Collimonas fungivorans Ter331: one gene and its partners. The main gene of each other region encodes a partner of the protein of the gene in region 2 in a complex. Links are inferred from orthologs where the notes say so. Each region holds a gene or a part of one and is shown on either strand. Other genes may lie near its edges.

What was found.
Region 1: the proteins of CFU_RS14930 (region 2) and eno are in contact, whole or in part, in a solved structure (PDB 2FYM), measured with the Escherichia coli proteins. The link is inferred for Collimonas fungivorans Ter331 from one-to-one orthologs.
Region 3: the proteins of CFU_RS14930 (region 2) and pnp are in contact, whole or in part, in a cryo-EM structure (PDB 9QH0), measured with the Escherichia coli proteins. The link is inferred for Collimonas fungivorans Ter331 from one-to-one orthologs.

What each region holds. Positions count from the first base shown.
Region 1 is NC_015856.1:1,465,736-1,472,270, reverse strand. The notes cover bases 3,609-6,535. They hold eno (phosphopyruvate hydratase), read right to left. Parts: upstream 5,751-6,535; coding sequence 4,467-5,750; downstream 3,609-4,466. Other genes in these bases: kdsA (3-deoxy-8-phosphooctulonate synthase), read right to left, coding at 5,865-6,535; ftsB (cell division protein FtsB), read right to left, coding at 4,023-4,397; hslO (Hsp33 family molecular chaperone HslO), read left to right, coding at 3,609-3,969. Also shown: CFU_RS06500 (DUF3619 family protein), read left to right, coding at 1-197; CFU_RS06495 (DUF3106 domain-containing protein), read left to right, coding at 194-898; CFU_RS06490 (RDD family protein), read left to right, coding at 979-1,452; CFU_RS06485 (ferritin-like domain-containing protein), read right to left, coding at 1,460-2,293; CFU_RS06480 (gamma carbonic anhydrase family protein), read left to right, coding at 2,413-2,937; more of hslO, read left to right, coding at 3,007-3,608. UniProt on the Escherichia coli protein: Catalyzes the reversible conversion of 2-phosphoglycerate (2-PG) into phosphoenolpyruvate (PEP). It is essential for the degradation of carbohydrates via glycolysis.
Region 2 is NC_015856.1:3,420,701-3,428,028, reverse strand. What follows is about bases 1,452-5,171. They hold CFU_RS14930 (ribonuclease E/G), read right to left. Parts: upstream 4,775-5,171; coding sequence 1,652-4,774; downstream 1,452-1,651. Outside these bases: molybdenum cofactor guanylyltransferase MobA, read right to left, coding at 1-281; GTP 3',8-cyclase MoaA, read right to left, coding at 294-1,418; CFU_RS14925 (RluA family pseudouridine synthase), read left to right, coding at 5,519-6,484; CFU_RS14920 (HAD-IIIA family hydrolase), read left to right, coding at 6,565-7,224; CFU_RS14915 (Rieske (2Fe-2S) protein), read left to right, coding at 7,247-7,328. UniProt on the Escherichia coli protein: Endoribonuclease that plays a central role in RNA processing and decay. Required for the maturation of 5S and 16S rRNAs and the majority of tRNAs. Also involved in the degradation of most mRNAs.
Region 3 is NC_015856.1:3,598,149-3,604,696, forward strand. What follows is about bases 3,080-6,019. They hold pnp (polyribonucleotide nucleotidyltransferase), read right to left. Parts: upstream 5,645-6,019; coding sequence 3,515-5,644; downstream 3,080-3,514. Other genes in these bases: CFU_RS15805 (NAD(P)/FAD-dependent oxidoreductase), read left to right, coding at 3,080-3,389; rpsO (30S ribosomal protein S15), read right to left, coding at 5,942-6,019. In the rest of the region: CFU_RS15790 (hypothetical protein), read right to left, coding at 1-375; CFU_RS15795 (cation diffusion facilitator family transporter), read right to left, coding at 561-1,490; ferredoxin FdxA, read left to right, coding at 1,801-2,124; more of CFU_RS15805, read left to right, coding at 2,304-3,079; more of rpsO, read right to left, coding at 6,020-6,211; outer membrane protein assembly factor BamE domain-containing protein, read left to right, coding at 6,377-6,548. UniProt on the Escherichia coli protein: Involved in mRNA degradation. Catalyzes the phosphorolysis of single-stranded polyribonucleotides processively in the 3'- to 5'-direction. Also involved, along with RNase II, in tRNA processing.

The DNA of each region.
Region 1 (6,535 bases), 2.0 Mb from region 2 along the record:
CCCGGCTCGGCGTGGCCGCCCCGATACTGGTCGGCATGCTGCTGCTGTCCGGTTTGTATCAATACGAACAACAACACCGGATCAACGATACCGCCGACATCGACGCCGCCGTGCTGTCGGACGAACTGCCGCCGTCGGCTTACCTGGATAACGGCTTCAGCGCTTATCTCGCCCAGCAACAGCAGCAAGACCAATGACCCCGACACCTTCCTCCAGGCTGCTGGGCAGCCGCCGCAAACGCCTGATCGGCGCCGCCTGCGCGCTGCTGGTGAGCGGCGGCGTTGCGCTGGCAGTGCTGGGACCGCTCGCATCGACCCAGGCCGCGGCGCAGCCTGCAGCAGCAGCGATACAGCCGGCTGTCGTCAGCGCCAAGCCGGCCCCGCTCAATCCGCCTAAAATGACCAAGGTGGTGGGCATCACCGCGCCTAACTGGAATGAACTGAGCGCTGTCCAGCAGCATGTGCTGGAGCCGCTGGCCGGCGACTGGAACAAGCTCAAGCCGGCTACCCGCAAGAAATGGCTGGAAATCAGCAACCGCTACGCCAGCATGACGCCGGCCGAGCAGGAAAGACTGCAGGCCAGGATGCGCGGCTGGGTAACCTTGACTCCGGAACAACGCCGTATCGCGCGCGAAAACTATGCGCGCGCCAACAAGCTCGATACCGAGCAACGGGCCTTGCGCTGGCAGCAGTACCAGCAGTTGTCGGAACAGCAAAAGAAAGAACTGGCGGAACAAGCCACACCCAGCCACAAACGGGTGACCACGATGCCGCCGGCCAAATTCAACAAGTCTAAGCCTGCGGCGCCAGTCAGCCTGACGCCGCCGAACGGCCAGGAACAGGCTGTGATGGCGGCTCCCACGGCGCCAGCCGCGGCGCTGGCGCCTACCGCGAAATAAGCATTTTGGATCCTTCCGCAACACCCCAGCTCTCCAGCCAGCAGCAGACGCCATCGCTGAAACGCCGCTTCGGCAGCATCATGTATGAATCGATGCTGCTGTTCGGCATCCTGTTCATTTCGGGCTGGATTTTCTCGACCTTGCTGCAGCAGCGCCACGCGCTTTACCTGCGACATGCCCAGCAAGCCTGGCTGTTCATCGTGCTGACCCTGTATTTTGTCTGGTGCTGGAGCCACGGCGGACAAACGCTGGCCATGAAAACCTGGCGCATCCAGCTGGTCAACCGCGACGGCAGCGCAGTCAAGGCCGGCCGCGCCGCCATCCGCTTCCTGCTCAGCTGGTGCTGGTTCCTGCCCGGACTGGCGCTGGCGTGGGCGCTGGGCGCGCATACCTGGATGCTGGTCTGGATCCCGGCCGCGAATTTCCTGCTGTGGGCGCTGACCATCTACCTCGATCCGCAGCGCCAGTTCCTGCATGACCGCATCGCCGGCACCAGGCTGGTAGACATGGCGGAAATCGCCAAACGCCCCGGCAAGCACAAGTGGTATCACTGAAGCGCGCTTAAGCCTGCCCCATTTCCTGTAGCAAGGCCTGCAATTCCAACTCGGAAAAACCGGCCGCCCTCCTCGCTTCCATATTGAACGGTCCGCGCAACTGCGGCGCCTGGTGCTGCACCGCCAGGGCGGCGAATGTCGCCAGCGGCTCCAGCCCGCGCGCCTGGCACAGCCAGCCATACCAGCGGTTGCCGATCGCCACGTGGCCGATCTCGTCGCGCAGGATGATGTCTATGATCGCCGCCGCTTGTTCATCGCCGGCCTGCGCCAGCTTGGCGCGGGTGCGCGGCGAGGCATCCAGGCCGCGCGCTTCCATCAGGCGCGGCACCAGCGCCATCCTGGCCAAAATGTCATGGCTGGTCTTTTCAGTCAGTTCCCACAAGCTGTTATGCGCCGAGAAATCGCCGTAGGCAAAGCCCAGGCCCTGCAAGTGCATTGCCAGCAGGCTAAAGTGATAAGCTTCTTCCTTTGCAACGCGCAGCCAGTCGGCATAATAGTCCATTGGCATGCCGACAAAGCGCCAGATCGCATCCAGCGCCAGGTTGATGGCGTTGAATTCGATATGCGCCAGGGCGTGGATCATGGCGGCCCGCCCTTCCAGAGTAGCCATGGAGCGGTGCTTGACTTCGCGCGGCGGCACCAGCAAGGGCTGCGGAGGACGCCCCGGTATGCTCAGGCTTGCCTGCAATTCGCACTGGCTGTCCAGCGCCATGGCGCCGCTTTCCCAGGCCGCCGCCAGCGCCCCGACACCTGCCACCTTGGCAGCGACGTCGGCCTCGCACAAACAACGCAAGGCGGCGCGGCGCAAGTCAGCCGGATCGGGAAAGGGTGAATGGTTCATGTCGAGAGCGGTAAAATGGCGCTACGGTTGAAAAATCGCAATATGGGCCTATCTACAGGGATTGAATCAGGGCAATGCCCGACAACCAGCATTTTACGGAGCGGATTTTACACAAATTTATGGCCATCTATCAATTGGGCGAGCATGCCCCCGACATCGCCCCGTCAGCATACATCGCGCCGTCCGCCAACCTGATCGGCAAGGTCAGGATCGAAGCCGACGCCAGCGTCTGGTTCGGGGTCACCATCCGCGGCGACAATGAATTGATCACGGTCGGCCAAGGCAGCAATGTACAGGAAAGCTGCACCTTGCATACCGACATGGGTTTTCCCCTGACGCTGGGCAAGAACGTGACCGTCGGCCACCAGGCAATGTTGCATGGATGCACGATTGGCGACGGCGCCCTGATCGGCATCCAAGCAGTGATCCTGAACGGCGCCAAGATCGGCAAGAACTGCCTGGTCGGCGCCGGCGCGCTGGTCACGGAAGGCAAGGAATTCCCGGACAACTCGCTGATCATCGGCAGCCCGGCCAAGGCCGTACGCACCCTGAGCGAGCAGGATATAGCAGCGCTGGCCGGCAACGCCGCGCATTACATACAGCGCGGGCAGGAATACAAGGACAGCTTGAAGCTGATCGGATAGCGGGCAGCAGTTTTGAAGCAATAAATTAGAAGTAATACGGTAGAAGTAATACATCAGCGGATAAAAAATATGGACGTAACAAAGATGACGGATGCCGGCGACGCGCACGGCGATTCACTGCAAAAATTCATGGTGGAGAACGCCGCCGTGCGCGGCGAGCTGGTGGAGCTGTCGTCCACCTGGCAGCAAGTGCTGGCGCACCGCAACTATCCGACGCCGGTCAAGACCCTGCTGGGCGAAATGATGGCGGCGGCGGCCTTGCTGTCGGCTAACCTGAAATTCAACGGCGTCATCGTCATGCAGATCCACGGCGACGGTCCGATCCGGCTGCTGGTGGCCGAGTGCGATTCGCAGCTGCAGATGCGCGCCACCGCCAAGCTGGCGCCGGATGCGGTGATCGACCCCGACGCCACCATGTCGCAACTGGTCAACCTGAACGGCCAGGGACGCTTTGCGATTACGCTCGACCCGCAGGACAAGATGCCTGGCCAGCAGGCTTACCAGGGCATCGTGCCGCTGGATGGAGAGAATGTCGCTACCGTCATTGAAAACTACATGCTGCGCTCGGAACAGCTGGACACCAAGCTGTGGCTGGCCGCCGACGACAAGGTTGCGCGCGGCTTGCTGCTGCAGAAACTGCCGAACCACGGCGGCATCGACGTGCCGGTCAACGATGAACTGGAAACCTGGAACCGTTTCCTGGCGCTGGGCGGCACCCTGCGTCCGGAAGAAATGCTGTCGACGGACATCCAGACTTTGATGCGCCGCCTGTTCTGGGAAGAAACCATCCGTGTTTTCGAACCGCAGCAGCCCAGCTTCCAGTGCAATTGTTCACGCGAAAAAGTCGGCAACATGCTGAAGATGCTGGGCCAGCCTGAAATCGAGGAAGCTCTGGCAGACCTCGGCAAGCTGGCGGTGGATTGCGATTTTTGCGGCCAGCATTATGAATTCGACAAAGTCGACTGCGCGCACCTGTTCGCCAGCACGGCGCCGGTTGAAGCGCTGCTCTCTACCGGCAGCAGCAAACATTAAGATTGGAGTATGGGCGCCGCGAACAGCATGGGCGCCCTGCTGGCTAACGAAAGTTAGCGTTCTGGTTTCTTTTCGGTTGGCACGGCGACCGCTACGGTCTTTTCCACCGCGGTCAACGCCGCATTGGGCGGCGCCGGCGCATCGGCCGGATTGCCGTTCGGATCGAGCACCTGGATAAAAATCTCGTCCTGCTTGATCATGCCCAGCTCGGTGCGCGCCCGTTCTTCGACCGCGCCGGTGCCTTCTTTCAAATCATGTACTTCCGAATCCAGCTTGGCGTTGCGGGCCTTCAGCTCGTCGAGCTTGTCATGCGCCGCATGCACTTGCTGATCCATGTCCCAGACGCGCAGCCAGCCGCCCTTGCCTAGCCACAGTGGGTACTGGACCAGTATCAGCAAGGCAGTCAGGAAAATGGCAATCAGGCGCATCGTTTCGGGCTTGGTTCTGCTGTCTTAAATGTAGATCGGGGTGGACACTTGGTGCCCACCCCGGCTTGATTACTTCAAATTATAAAACGCGCCGCGGCCCGGATAGCTGGCGATGTCGCCCAGGTCTTCTTCAATGCGCAGCAGCTGGTTGTACTTGGCCATGCGGTCCGAACGCGACATCGAGCCGGTCTTGATCTGCAAGGCGTTCATGCCAACCGCGATATCGGCGATGGTCGAATCTTCGGTCTCGCCCGAACGGTGCGAGATCACTGCGGTGTAGCCGGCGCGCTTGGCCATTTCAATCGCAGCGAAGGTTTCGGTCAGGGTGCCGATCTGGTTGATCTTGATCAGGATCGAGTTGGCGATATCCTTGTCGATGCCTTCTTTCAGGATCTTGGTGTTGGTGACGAACAGGTCGTCGCCCACCAGCTGGATCTTCTTGCCGAGCGTTTCGGTCAGCAGCTTCCAGCCGTCCCAGTCGTTTTCCGCCATGCCGTCTTCGATGCTGATGATCGGGTACTTGTCGCACCACGACGCCAGCAAGCCGGTGAATTGCGCGCCGGTCAGGGTCATGTTTTCGCCGGCCAGGACGTAGCTGCCATCCTTGTAGAATTCGCTGGCGGCGCAGTCCAGGCCGAGCGCGATCTGGGTGCCCGGCTCGTAGCCCGCGGCTTCGATCGCCTGGATGATCAGCTTCAGCGCTTCTTCGTGGCTGGCCAGGTTAGGCGCAAAGCCGCCTTCATCGCCGACCGCGGTCGACAAGCCCTTGTCGTGCAGGATTTTCTTCAGCGCGTGGAACACTTCGGCGCCGTAGCGCAGCGCTTCGCGGAAGCTCGGTGCGCCGACCGGGATGATCATGAATTCCTGGATATCCAGGTTGTTGTCGGCATGCTCGCCGCCATTGATGACGTTCATCATCGGCACCGGCATCTGCATCGCGCCGCTGCCGCCGAAATAACGGTACAGCGGCAGGCCGGCCTCTTCAGCTGCAGCCTTGGCTACCGCCATCGATACCGCCAGCATGGCGTTGGCGCCCAGGCGGCCTTTGTTTTCGGTGCCGTCGAGATCGATCAGGGTGCGGTCCAGGAACGCTTGTTCGCTGGCGTCGAGGCCCATGATGGCTTCGGAAATTTCGGTGTTGATATGCTCGCAGGCTTTCAAAACGCCCTTGCCGCCGTAACGGCTCTTGTCGCCGTCGCGCAGCTCGATCGCTTCGCGCGAACCGGTGGAAGCGCCGGACGGCACGGCCGCACGGCCCATGACGCCGGATTCCAGCAAGACGTCGCATTCGACTGTCGGATTACCGCGCGAATCAATAATTTCGCGGCCAATGATGTCAACGATTGCACTCATGTATTTCCCTATCAAATAAAAATATGCGCGATATTAAAACCATTTGCGGGAACAGACTTCACGCGCAGCCACTTGCCTGTATAGCGGCAGCGATATATTCCATCCCCCAAGCAATCAACCGAAATTGCTTTCGATAAAGCCATTCTTCTTGACGACCCGATCCAGGTCGATCATGGTCGACAACAATTCCTTGATGCGGTTCAACGGCACCGCATTCGGTCCGTCCGATTTGGCTTCGGCCGGATTCGGATGGGTTTCCATGAATACGCCGGCCACGCCCACCGCAATCGCAGCGCGCGCCAGCACCGGCACGAATTCGCGCTGGCCGCCGGAAGTGCTGCCCTGGCCGCCCGGCAACTGCACCGAGTGGGTGGCGTCGAACACTACCGGACAACCGGTTTCGCGCATGATCGCCAGCGAGCGCATGTCGGACACCAGGTTGTTGTAGCCGAACGAAGCGCCACGCTCGCAGGCCATGAAATTATCTTCCGGCAGGCCGGCTTCGCGGGCCGCGGCACGCGCCTTGGCGATGACATTGATCATGTCGTGCGGCGCCAGGAACTGGCCCTTCTTGATATTCACCGGCTTGCCCGATTGGGCGCAAGCGTTGATGAAATCGGTCTGGCGGCACAGGAAGGCCGGCGTCTGCAAGACATCGACCACCGCTGCCACCGGCTTGATTTCATAGATTTCATGGATATCGGTCAACACCGGCACGCCGATTTGCGCTTTGACTTCAGCCAGGATCTCCAGCCCTTTTTCCATGCCGAGGCCGCGGAAAGAAG
Region 2 (7,328 bases):
TGGCGCAGGCCGGCCTGCAGGCCCGCTAGCGGGCCTGCGAAGCCAGGCTGCTCATCGGGCCAGACCGGCGCGCCGAACGCCGCGTAGCTGTCCTGGTTGCGGTTGGCGTTGATGATCAGGCTGTTCACCTGCGGCGCCAGGCGCGCGACGACATGCGCCGCCATCGGCTGGCCGTCGAGCAGGGCCAGGCCTTTGTCGATCCCGCCCATGCGCGTGCCGCGGCCGCCGGCCAGTATCAGGCCGGTGATATTCAGTGCAGAGGGGGGCGAACAAGTTTCCATGGCGTGGCCCGCTCAGCCGCCTATGTACGACATTTCCACTTTCTTGAGGGGCGAAGCCAGGCCCTCGGTCTGCTGCGTGCGCAACTCGGAATAACGGTCGTCGCGGGCGCGCCACAGCTGGCCGATCACGCTGGAGATTTCGCGGTCGCTGCATTCGCTGCGCAGCAAGGCGCGCAGGTCGTGGCCGGCGCTGGCGAACAGGCAGGTATACAGCTTGCCTTCGGTCGACAGGCGGGCGCGCGAACAGTCGTGGCAAAACGCCTGGGTGACGCTGGAAATCAGGCCGACTTCGCCAATGCCGTCTTCGTAGCGCCAGCGCTTTGCGGTTTCGCCGGCGTAGTTGGCTGCCAGCGGCTGCATCGGCAGTTCGCTCTGGATTATCTGCGCCACTTCGGCGGAGGGCACTACTTCATCCATCTTCCAGCCGTTGGAGGCGCCCACATCCATATATTCGATGAAGCGCAGGATGTACGGCGTGTTCTTGAAATAGCGCGCCATCGGCAGGATTTCCTGCTCGTTGACGCCGCGCTTGACCACCATGTTGACCTTGATCGGCCCGAGTCCTACTTGATGTGCTACATCCAGCCCGTGCAAGACGTCGGCCACCGGGAAGTCGGCGTCGTTCATGCGCTGGAAGATGTTTTCATCGAGTGCGTCGAGCGAGACGGTGACGCGGTTCAGGCCGGCGTCTTTCAGGGCCTGGGCTTTTTTCGCCAGCAATGAACCGTTGGTGGTCAGGGTCAGGTCGAGCGGCTTGCCATCCGGTGTCTTCAGGGCGCTCAGCATGCCGATCAGCTTTTCGATGTGCTTGCGCAGCAGGGGTTCGCCGCCGGTCAGGCGGATCTTGTGCACGCCGTGGGCGACGAACAGGCTCGCCAGGCGCGTGATTTCTTCAAACGACAGCAGGGCGGTGTGCGGCAGGAACGCATAGTCCTTGTCGAATACCGCGCGCGGCATGCAATAGACGCAGCGGAAATTGCAGCGGTCGGTGACCGAGATGCGCAAGTCGTGCAGCGGCCGCCCCAGCTCATCCGCTATCAGGCCGGTCGGCGTTTCGAGGATAGAGGGCAATGCAGGCGGCAAGGGCAGCGGCAAAAAACTGCGGCTATCGATCAGCGGGATGACTTTTCTAGTCATGATGTGTGTCTGGAAAAATGTGCAATGTCTTGCATCTAATAAATATAAGGTAGCAACTTGTACAAGATACCATGGGCGTCGCTTTTTAGCTTCAGACGCCTGGCGAAAAGCAGCAAGTGCGGCAATTCTCGCAATTTCAAACATATCGCCTGCGCCAGACGTGACAAAGGGAGTCTGGGACTCCCTTTGTTGTACTACTGTCTAGCTGCTACGCCACCAGGTGGCGCACCGGCTTACTGCGGGCGCTGGGTTTCGATCTGCACCAGCGGTTCGCTGGACTGCGCCGGCAAAGGCTTGCGCTCGCGCGGCACATGTGGCGCGGCAACGATGTTGGCCGTTGCTTCCTGTGCAGCGCGCAGTTTGCTCGGATCGGTCGCCGCCAGGGTCAGGCCGGCTGCAGCCAGTACGCTTTGCAGGTCTTCCACCTTAGGCGATCCGCTGGAAACGGCTGCCTTGATGACGGCTGGCGCTTCTGCTACCGGCGCCGCCGTTTCAGCGACCACAGGGGCAATCACGGGAGCAACCACCGGGGCAACCACGGGCGCTGCCGGAGCCAGCAGCGCAGGGGTTTCTTCGATCTGCGGTTCTGCTAGCGGCTGGCTGGCAACTGCCGGAGCCGCTTGAGGTGCAGCAGGTTGTTCCGGCACGATTGCTGCGGGAACGGCTACCGGCTCAGATGCGGCCGGTTTAGGTTCTGCCACAACCGGCGCTGCCACAACCGGCTCTTGCACAGGAGCTGCTGCCGGCGCCGCTTCAGCGACGACGGGAGCGGCTTCCTCTTGCGGAGCAATGTGCTGAGGCACCAGCGGCGCTGCGATTGCATTCGACAAGGCGGTCGGCGCCGCTGTCGTTTCAACTGCCGGAGCAGCGCTTTCCTGTGCCATCGGCACTGCCGAGGCCATCATCGGTACGCTGTTGCCGGCCGGGCTGCTTGCTTCGGCTGGAGCTGGAGCGCTCACTGCCTCGGGAGCATCTGCATCGTTGCCGGTATCGGCCACGTCTGCTGCTGCAGCGGCTTCGCCTGTTTCGATGTCGTCGCTGCTGCCTTCAGTGGTGCCCTCGGCGCCGTCGCGGTCGCGGCGGTTACGGTTGCGGCCACCGCGGCGGCGGCGGCGGCGTGGTTCTTCGTCTTCACCGGCTTTGGCTTCAACGCGTCCGCTATCGGCTTGCACCGCTTCCGTAGCATCAGCAGCTTCGGCGATGCTGCTGACGGCAACGCCGGCAGCGGCGACTACGCCACCCTTGAGCAAGGTCTCGTCGACCTTGATTTCGCTCAGGTTTTCCTTGCGCTCTTCGCGTGGCGGACGCGGCGGGCGTTCGGCGCGTTCGCGCCGGCCTTCATTGCGTGTTTCCGCCTTGCTGTCGCTGGGTTCGCGTTGCTCTTTAGTAGACTCCCGCTGCTCCTTAGGCTCGCGCGGAGGACGCGGCGGACGGGCTTGCTGGGTTTTTGCTTCGACAGCTTCTACCAGCGGTTTCTTGGCGTTGTCGTCGCGTGTTTCCTGCGCACTGCCATCGCGGTTGCGGCCACTGCGGTTACGGCCGCGCTGGCCACGGTTGTTGCGGTCGCCACGGTCGCCGCGTTGCTGCGGGCCCTTGGCTTCGGCGGTAGCGGCAGGAGTTGCTGCCGGCGCTGCCGGCTTGCTGAAGAAGAAGCCGAAGATCTTGCCGAGGAAACCTGTTTCTGCCGGGCTGGCAGCGGCAACCGCTGTCGGACGCGCTTCCACTGGCTTGCGCTCGACGATAGGGGCCGGCTGGTCTGGCGTGATACCCTTGACCACGGCTTCCTGGCGCGGCTTGCCTTCTTCTTTCTGGGTCTTGCTGTAGCCGATGTCAGTATCCGCTTGCTCTGCCATGGCGTAGCTGGCCTGGGTTTCTTCCAGGCGCGGATCGTCGTGCTTCAGGCGTTCCAGCTTGTAATGCGGGGTTTCCAGGTGCTTGTTCGGGATCAGGATGATGCCGACCCGGTGACGGGTTTCGATCTTCAGGATCTCGCCGCGCTTTTCGTTCAGCAGGAAAGCGGCGACGTCGACCGGCGCCTGGACGTGGATCGCGGCCGAGTTTTCTTTCATCGCTTCTTCCTGGATGATGCGCAGGACTTGCAGAGCTGACGATTCGGTATCGCGGATATGGCCGGTGCCGTTGCAGCGTGGGCAAGTCACGTGGCTGCCTTCCGACAGCGACGGACGCAGGCGCTGGCGCGACAGTTCCATCAGGCCGAAGCGCGAGATCTTGCCCATCTGGACGCGGGCGCGGTCATAGCGCAGGGCGTCTTTCAGGCGGGTTTCGACTTCGCGCTGGTTCTTCGAATTCTCCATGTCGATGAAGTCGATCACGATCAGGCCGCCGAGATCGCGCAAACGCAATTGGCGCGCAACTTCTTCAGCTGCTTCGCAATTGGTGTTGAAGGCGGTGGTCTCGATGTCGCCGCCGCGGGTAGCACGGGCGGAGTTGACGTCAACCGACACTAGGGCTTCGGTATGGTCGATCACGATGGCGCCGCCGGATGGCAGCGGCACGGTGCGCGAATACGCGGTTTCGATCTGGTGTTCGATCTGGAAGCGGGAGAACAGCGGCACGTCGTCGCGGTAGCGCTTAACGCGATGCACCATGTCAGGCATGACGTGGGCCATGAACTGCTGGGCCTGGTCGTGGATTTCGTCGGTGTCGATCAGGATTTCGCCGATGTCCGGTTGGAAATAATCGCGGATCGCACGGATCACCAGCGACGATTCCTGATAAATCAGGAACGCGCCTTTGCCTTGGGTGCCGGCGCCTTCGATGGCGCGCCAGAGTTGCATCAGGTAGTTCAAGTCCCATTGCAATTCGTCAACGTTGCGGCCGATGCCGGCAGTGCGGGCAATCACCGACATGCCGCTAGGCAGGTCCAGCTGATCCATGGTTTCGCGCAGTTCCTGGCGATCCTCGCCTTCGACCCGGCGCGACACGCCGCCGCCGCGCGGATTGTTCGGCATCAGGACCAGGTAACGGCCAGCCAGTGAAACGAAGGAGGTCAGGGCCGCGCCTTTGTTGCCGCGCTCTTCCTTTTCGACCTGCACCATGATTTCCTGGCCTTCGCGCAGGGCATCCTTGATCGATGCGCTGCGGACGTCTACACCTTCTTTAAAGTAAGTGCGGGCAACTTCCTTGAACGGCAAAAAGCCATGACGCTCTTCACCGTAGTTGACGAAACAGGCTTCCAGCGACGGCTCGATACGGGTAATCACACCTTTGTAGATATTGGACTTGCGTTGTTCGCGTCCGGTGGTTTCGATATCGATGTCGATGAGCTTTTGCCCGTCAACAATAGCCACGCGCAGTTCTTCTTGCTGCGTGGCATTAAACAACATGCGTTTCATTTTTCGCTCCGTGACCCTTGGGTCAATGCAATGGCGCTTAAAGATTGCTGTTCTTCAGCATTTCTGTCAGCGACAAAAAGTACAAGGATGTACGCGAGAACGGAGTGTCAGGGGGGAGAGAATTGCCTTGGTGTGTATGCGCTATATGAGCGCAGTGCACAGGCGCGGATATAGTGCTGCCGTTTTACTGAAAACTACCAGCGCGCGCCGGTACAGCATCCTGCGGTTCGCGGAACGCGAGCACGACGCTTGGCGGTGAGCAGCTTGATAGAGCCAAATAAAGCATTGGTTTCAGTAAGTACGCGGCAAATTTAAAAACACTACATCAACCGGCGAGCTCGTCGCGATCGTTTGGATCGCATCGGGCTCGCCGGACTTTATCCTAATCATCCAGACATTCTTGTTCAGCATCCGTGCGCGTTATCCGATGACAACAACGGTGCGACCTTGACTCGCGCAGGGGTGATGCGTACACATTTCCCATCAAATTTGCAAATTGGCGAGGCTGATGGGGACGCCCCTGTGTAGAATGGTCTTTTTATTCTTACACCAGCAACTGTTTTCTAACAATTGCGGAACAATTATATATTCAAAATGAAGGACTTAGCGAGATTTTCTGGAGGACGAGTCAAGACTCGCCCCGAGCCGCGGACACAAGCCGCGGGCAAGCATAAGGCCGAACCCAAGGTAGCCGTGGAGCAAGGTATACAGTTAACAGCAATTGCGCCGCCTCTTGCCGTCCAAATGCTGACTATTGCGGAAGACGACGCAGGTCAGCGCATCGACAATTTTTTATTGCGTATTTGTAAAGGAGTGCCCAAGAGCCATATCTATCGCGTGTTGCGCTCCGGCGAGGTCAGGGTCAACAAAGGCCGTATCGACCAGACTTATCGCCTGGTCGAGGGCGACGTCATACGGGTGCCGCCGATTCGAATTGCTGAAAAGCAAACACAAGCGGTAGCGCCAGGGGCGGAATTCAAGATATTGCTGGAAGATAATCATTTACTGGTGATCGACAAGCCGGCCGGGGTCGCCGTGCACGGCGGCTCCGGCGTCAGCTATGGCGTCATCGAGCAACTCCGCGCCGCCCGTCCGCAAGCCAAGTTCCTGGAACTGGTGCACCGGCTGGACCGCGATACTTCCGGCATCTTGCTGCTGGCGAAGAAACGTTCCGCGCTGACCAACCTGCACGAGCAGATGCGCGACGGCGACACCGACAAGCGTTACCTGGTGCTGGTGCACGGCGACTGGCAAAACGAGCGCCAGCATGTCAAGTTGCCGCTGCACAAGTATACGGCGGCCGATGGCGAGCGCCGGGTGCGGGTGCAGGCCGACGGCCAGGCGTCGCACACGATTTTCAACCTGATCCGGCGTTATGGCGACTATGCTTTGCTGGAAGCCGAGCTGAAGACCGGCCGCACCCACCAGATCCGGGTCCATCTGTCGGCCAGCGGCTTCGCCATCGCCGGCGACGATAAATACGGCGACTTTTCCTTGAACCGGGCTTTGCAGAAGGCTGACGGACAACGTGTCGCGCTGAAGCGGATGTTCTTGCATGCTTACCAGATTACTTTCGCCCATCCGGAAACGGGCAAGCCGGTGACCCTCAAGGCGCCGCTGCCGCCGGAATGCGAAAGATTCCTGAAAAGCCTGCCGAAAGATATCCCGGCGGCAATATCGGAAGCTGAGGGCGATCAGAATATCAGTTAGTATTTGCTTATCGGTTTGCCGGTTTTTCCGATCGGCAGGCCAAACCAATTACAGGAGCTGGCAAGGTATTGCCAGGCAATATGGCGCGAAAGAATTTTGATTTAATTGTATTTGATTGGGATGGCACCTTGATGGACAGCACCGCCATCATCGTGAAATGTATCCAGGCTGCAGCCAGGGACCTGGGACTGGCGGTCCCGGACAACAAGGCCGCCTCGCACGTGATCGGGCTGGGCCTGGCGGAAGCCATGCAGGTTGCGATGCCGGGCCTGGAGCCCAGCCAGTATCCGCGGGTAGTGGAGCGTTACCGTTATCACTACCTGGCGCAAGACCAGGACCTGACCTTGTTCGACGGCGTGCGCGAAATGCTGGCGGACCTGTCGCAGCAGGGTTATTTCCTGGCGATCGCCACCGGCAAGAGCCGGGTCGGCCTGAACCGCGCCTTGCATGAGACCAAGCTGCTGTCGGCGTTCGATGCTACCCGCTGCGCCGACGAGACTTTTTCCAAGCCGCATCCGGCCATGCTGCAGGAACTGACGCGAGAGCTGGGCCAGGACCTGAAGCGCACGGTGATGATCGGCGATACCACCCATGACCTGCAGATGGCCATCAATGCCGGCGCCGCGGGAATCGCGGTCCAGTATGGCGCGCACCCGGCGCATGAGCTGGATGCGCTGAAGCCCTTGTTCAACGCCACCTCGACCGTGCAGTTGCACGCCTGGCTTAACGCCAACGCCTGACCGACCCATTGAGCGACGCGCCGTGAACGATAACCGCCTTCCCCTCTGTGCTTCTTCTGCGCTGGCAGAGCGCGGCAAAGGCGTGCGTTTTGCGGTTACCGCCT
Region 3 (6,548 bases), 180 kb from region 2 along the record:
TTGCAAGACGTTGCCGCCCGCCGGCTGATAGCGCCGGTTCGGATCGTTGCGCGACTGCCCGGTCGGATAGGTGTCCGCCGCCGCTGCCGGCGCCGCCTGTTGCGCACGCGCGATTTGCTGCTGCAGTTCCTTGCAATAGCTGTTGTCTTTCAGATTCAGGCCGGCGCCGGCCGTATTTGCCGGTGCATCGCCGTCGGGAGCCGCCAGCAGTTTCCTTCGGTCTTCGGCCGACAAGCTGTTGAATCCATTGCCCGAACTTGCGGCGTTGGATTGGATCACCGAATTAGGAATGGTGAGCGGTCCGGCGGCGTGCGCCAGGGTAAACATCGCAGGCGCGAGGACCAACGACAGAAACTGCAGAGAAAATCGTGACAAACGCCGACTCATGGCAATGCTCCCTAATGAAATGATCAGGCATCGGCCCCCGATACCCCGTAGATTATGCGCTGCGGCATAACAATCTTCGGTTGGCGGTATGGCTGGCAAAGCTTGCGACATGCATCTCCTGGAGATGACAGCGTGACAATTTTATCGCACTCGTCACATTGCCACGGATTTTTTTATGCGGCCTCTTCAGCGGCCGCCGCATGGTCCGGCTCGAAGAAACACCAGTGCACCTGCGGCCAGCGCTGCTGGATCCCGGCTTCGATGCGATTGATGGCGTCGACCAGCGCCACATCCGAAGGCTGCGGCCGCATCACGGCTTGCACCGCGATCATCACCTGCTCGCCCCATTGCATGGAAATCAGGTTCCGGACGGCCGCCACGTCGGCGTCGGCTTCGATATGCGCCTTGATGGCGGCATGCACCTCGGGTGCCGCCGACTCGCCGGTGACCATGGCCTTGACTTCGCGGATCACCATCACCGCGACGATCATCAGCAGCAGGCCGACCGCGATCGTGCCGCAGGCGTCCCATAGCGGGTTGCCGGTCACCACCGTCAGCAGCACCGCAACAAACGCCAGCGCCAACCCCGCCAGCGCGGCGATATCCTCGCCCGCCACCACCATCAGCTCCGACTGCCGGGTTTCGCGGAACCATTGCATGAACGGCTTGCCATCCGAAATCTTGCGGATTTCCACCAACGCGCCGCGCAGGGAAAACGCTTCCAGCACCACCGATATGCCCAGCACGCCGAGCGCTACCCAGGGAGTGCTGATGGCCTGCGGATGCTTCAGGTGCTCGATGCCTTCCATGACCGAAAACGCGCCGCCGACAAAAAACAGCAGCAGCGCCACCATCATTGCCCAGAAATACACCACCCGCGCATAGCCCATGGGATGGGACGAGTTTGCCGGTCTCTTGGCTTCTTTCAGGCCGATCAGCAAAAACACCTGGTTGGTGCAATCGGCCAGCGAATGGATAGCTTCCGCCAGCATCGCCCCTGAACCGGTGTAGATCGAGGCGGCAAACTTCGCCAGCGCGATGCCGCCATTGGCGCCCAAGGCGTAAAAAATGGCTTTGGTGGAGCTTTCGTTGGAAGATGACATAATTATTCCATAGCAACAAAGGCGTCCACGATAGCCATTTTGCCAAGCTGACGCAAGCAATCCTGCGGCGGCCTCGAAAAGCTTGCGGCGGATGTGGTAAAACTGCGGAAATAGCGGCAACTGCCGCTAATGTGTATTTCACATTTGCTTATATGGATTCTATATAACAGCTGTTTGTGGGAAAACCCGAATTACCTTAAAATACAAGGCTTTGCGACAGGGTATATTCAACGGCGGCAATTGCTCCGAGCCGCCGGTCGCCGCCTCAAGATCCGCTTCAAGAACATTATTTACAGATAGGACTGTTGTTATGACCCACGTTGTGACCGAATCCTGCATTCGCTGCCGCTATACCGACTGCGTGGATGTATGCCCGGTTGATTGCTTCCGCCAGGGCCCGAATTTCCTGTCGATCGACCCCGACGAGTGCATCGATTGCGCGGTCTGCGTCGCCGAGTGCCCGGTCAACGCCATCTACGCTGAAGAAGACGTGCCGGCCGACCAGCTGCATTTCATCAAACTGAATGAAGACCTGTCGCGCCACTGGCCGTCGATCACCAAGACCATCGCTCCTTTGGCGGAAGCCGAGGAATGGAAAGACGTCAAGGAAAAATTGGACTTCTTGCAACGTTGAGCTGGAATCCGCCCGTTGCCGGGCGGCCGACCCAAGCACGGAGCTAAGCAGTCAATGTAAGCCAGGCCATTGCCCCCAGCCATGCAGGAATTCGCGAAAATTTAAATCCAAGCGCCGTCGTAGCCACTACCGGCATGGCGTTTTGGGGGACCCAACTGAAACAGGAATCAGATCGCCGTATGGATACCACCGTCAAATTTGCAGCAGCACCCAACTCCGTCAACAGCGTGATCGAAACCGATGCCGTCATCGTCGGCGCCGGCCCGGTAGGCCTGTTCCAGGTCTTTGAACTCGGCCTGCTGGAAATCAAGGCCCATGTCATCGACTCGCTGCCGGTAGTCGGCGGCCAGTGCGTGGAGCTGTATCCGGACAAGCCGATCTACGACATCCCTGCGGTCCCGGTCTGCACCGGCCAGGAACTGACCGACAACCTGCTCAAGCAGATCGAACCGTTCGAACCGACCTTCCACCTGAACCAGGAAGTGACGCTGGTAGCGCGCCGCGAAGACAACCGCTTCGACCTGGAAACCTCGGCCGGCACCCGCTTCATCACCAAAACCATCTTCATCGCCGCTGGCGTCGGCTCGTTCCAGCCGCGCACCATCAAGGTCGACGGCATTGACCAGTTCGACAATACCCAGCTGTTTTACCGCGTCAAGGATCCTGTCCAGTTCCACGGCAAGAACCTGGTGATCTGCGGCGGCGGCGATTCGGCGCTGGACTGGGCGCTGGACCTGGTCGGCAAGGCTGAATCGGTAGTGCTGCTGCACCGTCGCGAAGAATTCCGCGCGGCGCCGGCATCGGTCGCCAAGATGAAGGCGCTGTGCGAAGCCTATGAAATGCAGTTCCTGGTCGGCCAGGTCACCGGCCACGAAGCCAAGGACGGCAAGCTGAGCGAGATCAAGGTCACCGGCCCGGACGGCGTCACCCGCCGCCTGCCATTGGATACCCTGCTGGTGTTCTTCGGCCTGTCGCCGAAACTCGGCCCTATCGCTGAATGGGGCCTGGACATCGAGCGCAAGCAGCTGCGGGTGGTCGATACCGAGAAATTCGAAACCAATGTGCCGGGCATCTTCGCGGTGGGCGACATCAACACCTATCCGGGCAAGAAGAAGCTGATCCTGTCGGGCTTCCATGAAGCCGCGCTGGCCGCATTCGGCGCTGCGCCCTACATCTTCCCGGACAAGAAGATCCACATGCAATACACCACTACCTCGCCTAAGCTGCACAAGATCCTGGGCGTGGAATCGCCAGTGTTCGACTAATCATCAGGCGCCAGCACCAAAAAGCCGCTCGAGGAAATTTCCCGAGCGGCTTTTTTGTCACCTGAAAATAAAAACGCCCGGGATGCTGATGCATCCCGGGCGTTTTTTACACAGCTAACCGTGAATTACTGCGCTGCCGCCGGAGCAGCTTCGCCGCCCTCCTGGGCTGCCTTCATCGACAGTTTCAGACGGCCGCGGTCGTCGGTTTCGAGAACCTTGACGCGCACTTGCTGGCCTTCTTTCAGGTAGTCGGCGACTGCATTGACGCGCTCATTGGCGATCTGGCTGATGTGCAGCAGACCGTCTTTGCCCGGCAATACTTGCACGATCGCGCCGAAGTCCAGCAGCTTCAGGACTGTGCCTTCGTAGACCTTGCCGACTTCAACCGAAGCCGTCAATTCTTCGATGCGGCGTTTGGCTTCCTGGCCTGCAGCAGCGTCCACCGAAGCGATCGTCACGACGCCTTCGTCGCTGATATCGATCTGGGTGCCGGTTTCTTCCGTCAGGGCGCGAATCACTGCGCCGCCCTTGCCGATCACGTCGCGGATTTTTTCCGGATTGATCTTGACGGTGATCAGGCGTGGCGCGAAATCGGACAGCTCGGTCTTACCGTGCGGAACCGCTTCCTGCATCTTGCCCAGGATATGGATACGGCCTTCTTTAGCTTGCGCCAAAGCGACCTGCATGATTTCCTTGGTGATGCCCTGGATCTTGATATCCATCTGCAACGCAGTGATGCCGTTGGCGGTGCCGGCTACCTTGAAGTCCATGTCGCCCAGGTGATCTTCATCGCCCAGGATGTCGGTCAGGACGGCGAACTTGCTGCCTTCCTTGATCAGGCCCATGGCGATGCCGGCAACGTGTGCCTGCATCGGCACGCCGGCATCCATCAATGCCAGGCAGCCGCCGCAGACCGAAGCCATCGACGACGAACCGTTGGATTCGGTGATTTCCGATACCAGGCGCACCGAGTAGCTGAAATCTTCCGGCGCCGGCAGTGCTGCTTGCAGCGCGCGCTTGGCCAGGCGGCCGTGGCCGATTTCGCGGCGCTTTGGCGTACCAACGCGGCCGGTTTCGCCGGTAGCGAACGGTGGCATGTTGTAATGCAGCATGAAGCGGTCCGAATATTCGCCCATCAGCGCGTCGATCTTTTGCTCGTCGCGTGCGGTGCCCAGCGTGGCGACTACCAGCGCTTGGGTTTCGCCGCGGGTGAACAGTGCCGAGCCGTGGGTACGCGGCAGGACGCCGGTACGGATCGAGATCGGACGTACGGTGCGGGTATCGCGGCCGTCGATGCGTGGCTCGCCTTCCAAGATCTGCGAACGGACGATCTTGGCTTCCAGGTCAAACAGGATGCCGCTGACTTCCGAAGAATCAGGTGCAGTGCCGCCGATCGATGCAGCTTCGGCAGCCAGCGCCGCGTTGACTTCTGCGGTAGCGTCTTTCAGCTTGGTGGTGCGGGCTTGCTTGTCTTTAGTCTGGTAGGCTTCACGCAGCTTGGCTTCGCCGAAATGCGCAACGCGCGCGATCAGCGCTTCATTCTTGGGCGCCGGGCTCCATTCGACTTCAGGCTTGCCGCCGTCGCGCACCAGTTCGTGGATAGCGTTGATGACTGCCTTCGATTGCTCGTGGCCGAACACGACCGCGCCCAGCATGATTTCTTCCGACAGTTGCTTGGCTTCCGATTCCACCATCAGCACCGCGGTTTCGGTACCGGCAACCACCAGGTCCATGGCCGACTTGGTCAGCTGGGAAGTGGTCGGGTTCAACACGTACTGGCCGTCGATGTAACCGACGCGCGCAGCGCCGACCGGGCCGGCGAAAGGAATGCCGGCGACCGACAGGGCAGCCGAAGCGCCGATCATTGCAGCGATGTCAGGATCGATTTCAGGATTGACCGACAGCACGTGAATGATGACTTGGACTTCATTCAGGTAACCTTCTGGGAACAGCGGGCGGATCGGACGGTCGATCAGGCGCGATGTCAGGGTTTCTTTTTCGGAAGGACGGCCTTCGCGCTTGAAGAAACCGCCTGGGATACGGCCAGCGGCGTATGTCTTTTCAACGTAATCAACGGTCAATGGAAAAAAATCCTGACCTGGCTTGGCATCTTTGCGTGCCACCACGGTAGCCAGCACGACGGTATCTTCGATCGATACCAGCACTGCGCCGGAGGCTTGGCGAGCGATCTCGCCGGTTTCCAGGGTAACCTGATGCTGACCATACTGGAATGTCTTCGTAACTTTATTAAACACAATATATCCTTTCATTTTGCCGACAGATTTTCAGGCGCTGTCGTTCACCTCACCACAGACGACTACATTGCCGGCATAACCGGCAAGCGCCATCTCCCTGCCTATAACTAACTTCTAAACTTTTAAAACTTGTGCAGATAATTTGAAAAACCGCTGCAAAAAGCAAAAATGCCCGCATCAGAAACTGATACAGGCATTTTTTTCAACTTATCGACGGACCAAGGACATCGTCGCGAAATATCGAAACAGGATGTCGCAGAAAAGAACGTCGGCCGACGATGAGTCGCGCACTTACTATTACTTACGCAAGCCGAGTTTTTCGATCAGCGAGCGGTAACGGTTCAGGTCCTTACCCTTGAGGTAGGACAGCAGGCTTTTACGACGGTTAACCATCATGATCAGGCCGCGGCGGGAATGGTGATCCTTGGCGTGGGCTTTGAAGTGACCGTTCAGGTCGTTGATACGGGCTGTCAGCAGCGCAACTTGCACTTCCGGGGAGCCGGTGTCGTTTTGACCGCGCGCATTATCAGTGATAATAGCGGCCTTGGCTGTTTTTTCGATAGTCATGCTTTACCTTTCACAAGCGGTGTACAGAGTACGTAACCCTATGCACCGTGAACAAACAATTAGAAAATCCGGTCAAACTTGACCAGACGCGCAGTATATAGCAAAAAACCTGCGGATTCAAATACTTAGCGTCGCGCCAACAACAATTTATCTTGGAGTATCGCCATGAAGCAACCCTTTCCCCTTCTCCTGGCCGGTTTGCTGCTGAGCCTCGGCGGTTGCGCCTCGCTGCTGGCGCCGCCGGTCAATCCCGGCGAACCCGAAGCGCAGGTGCTGGCGCGGCTGGGGAACCCCACCGGGACTTATCAAGACGGCAATGATGTATTATGGGAATATG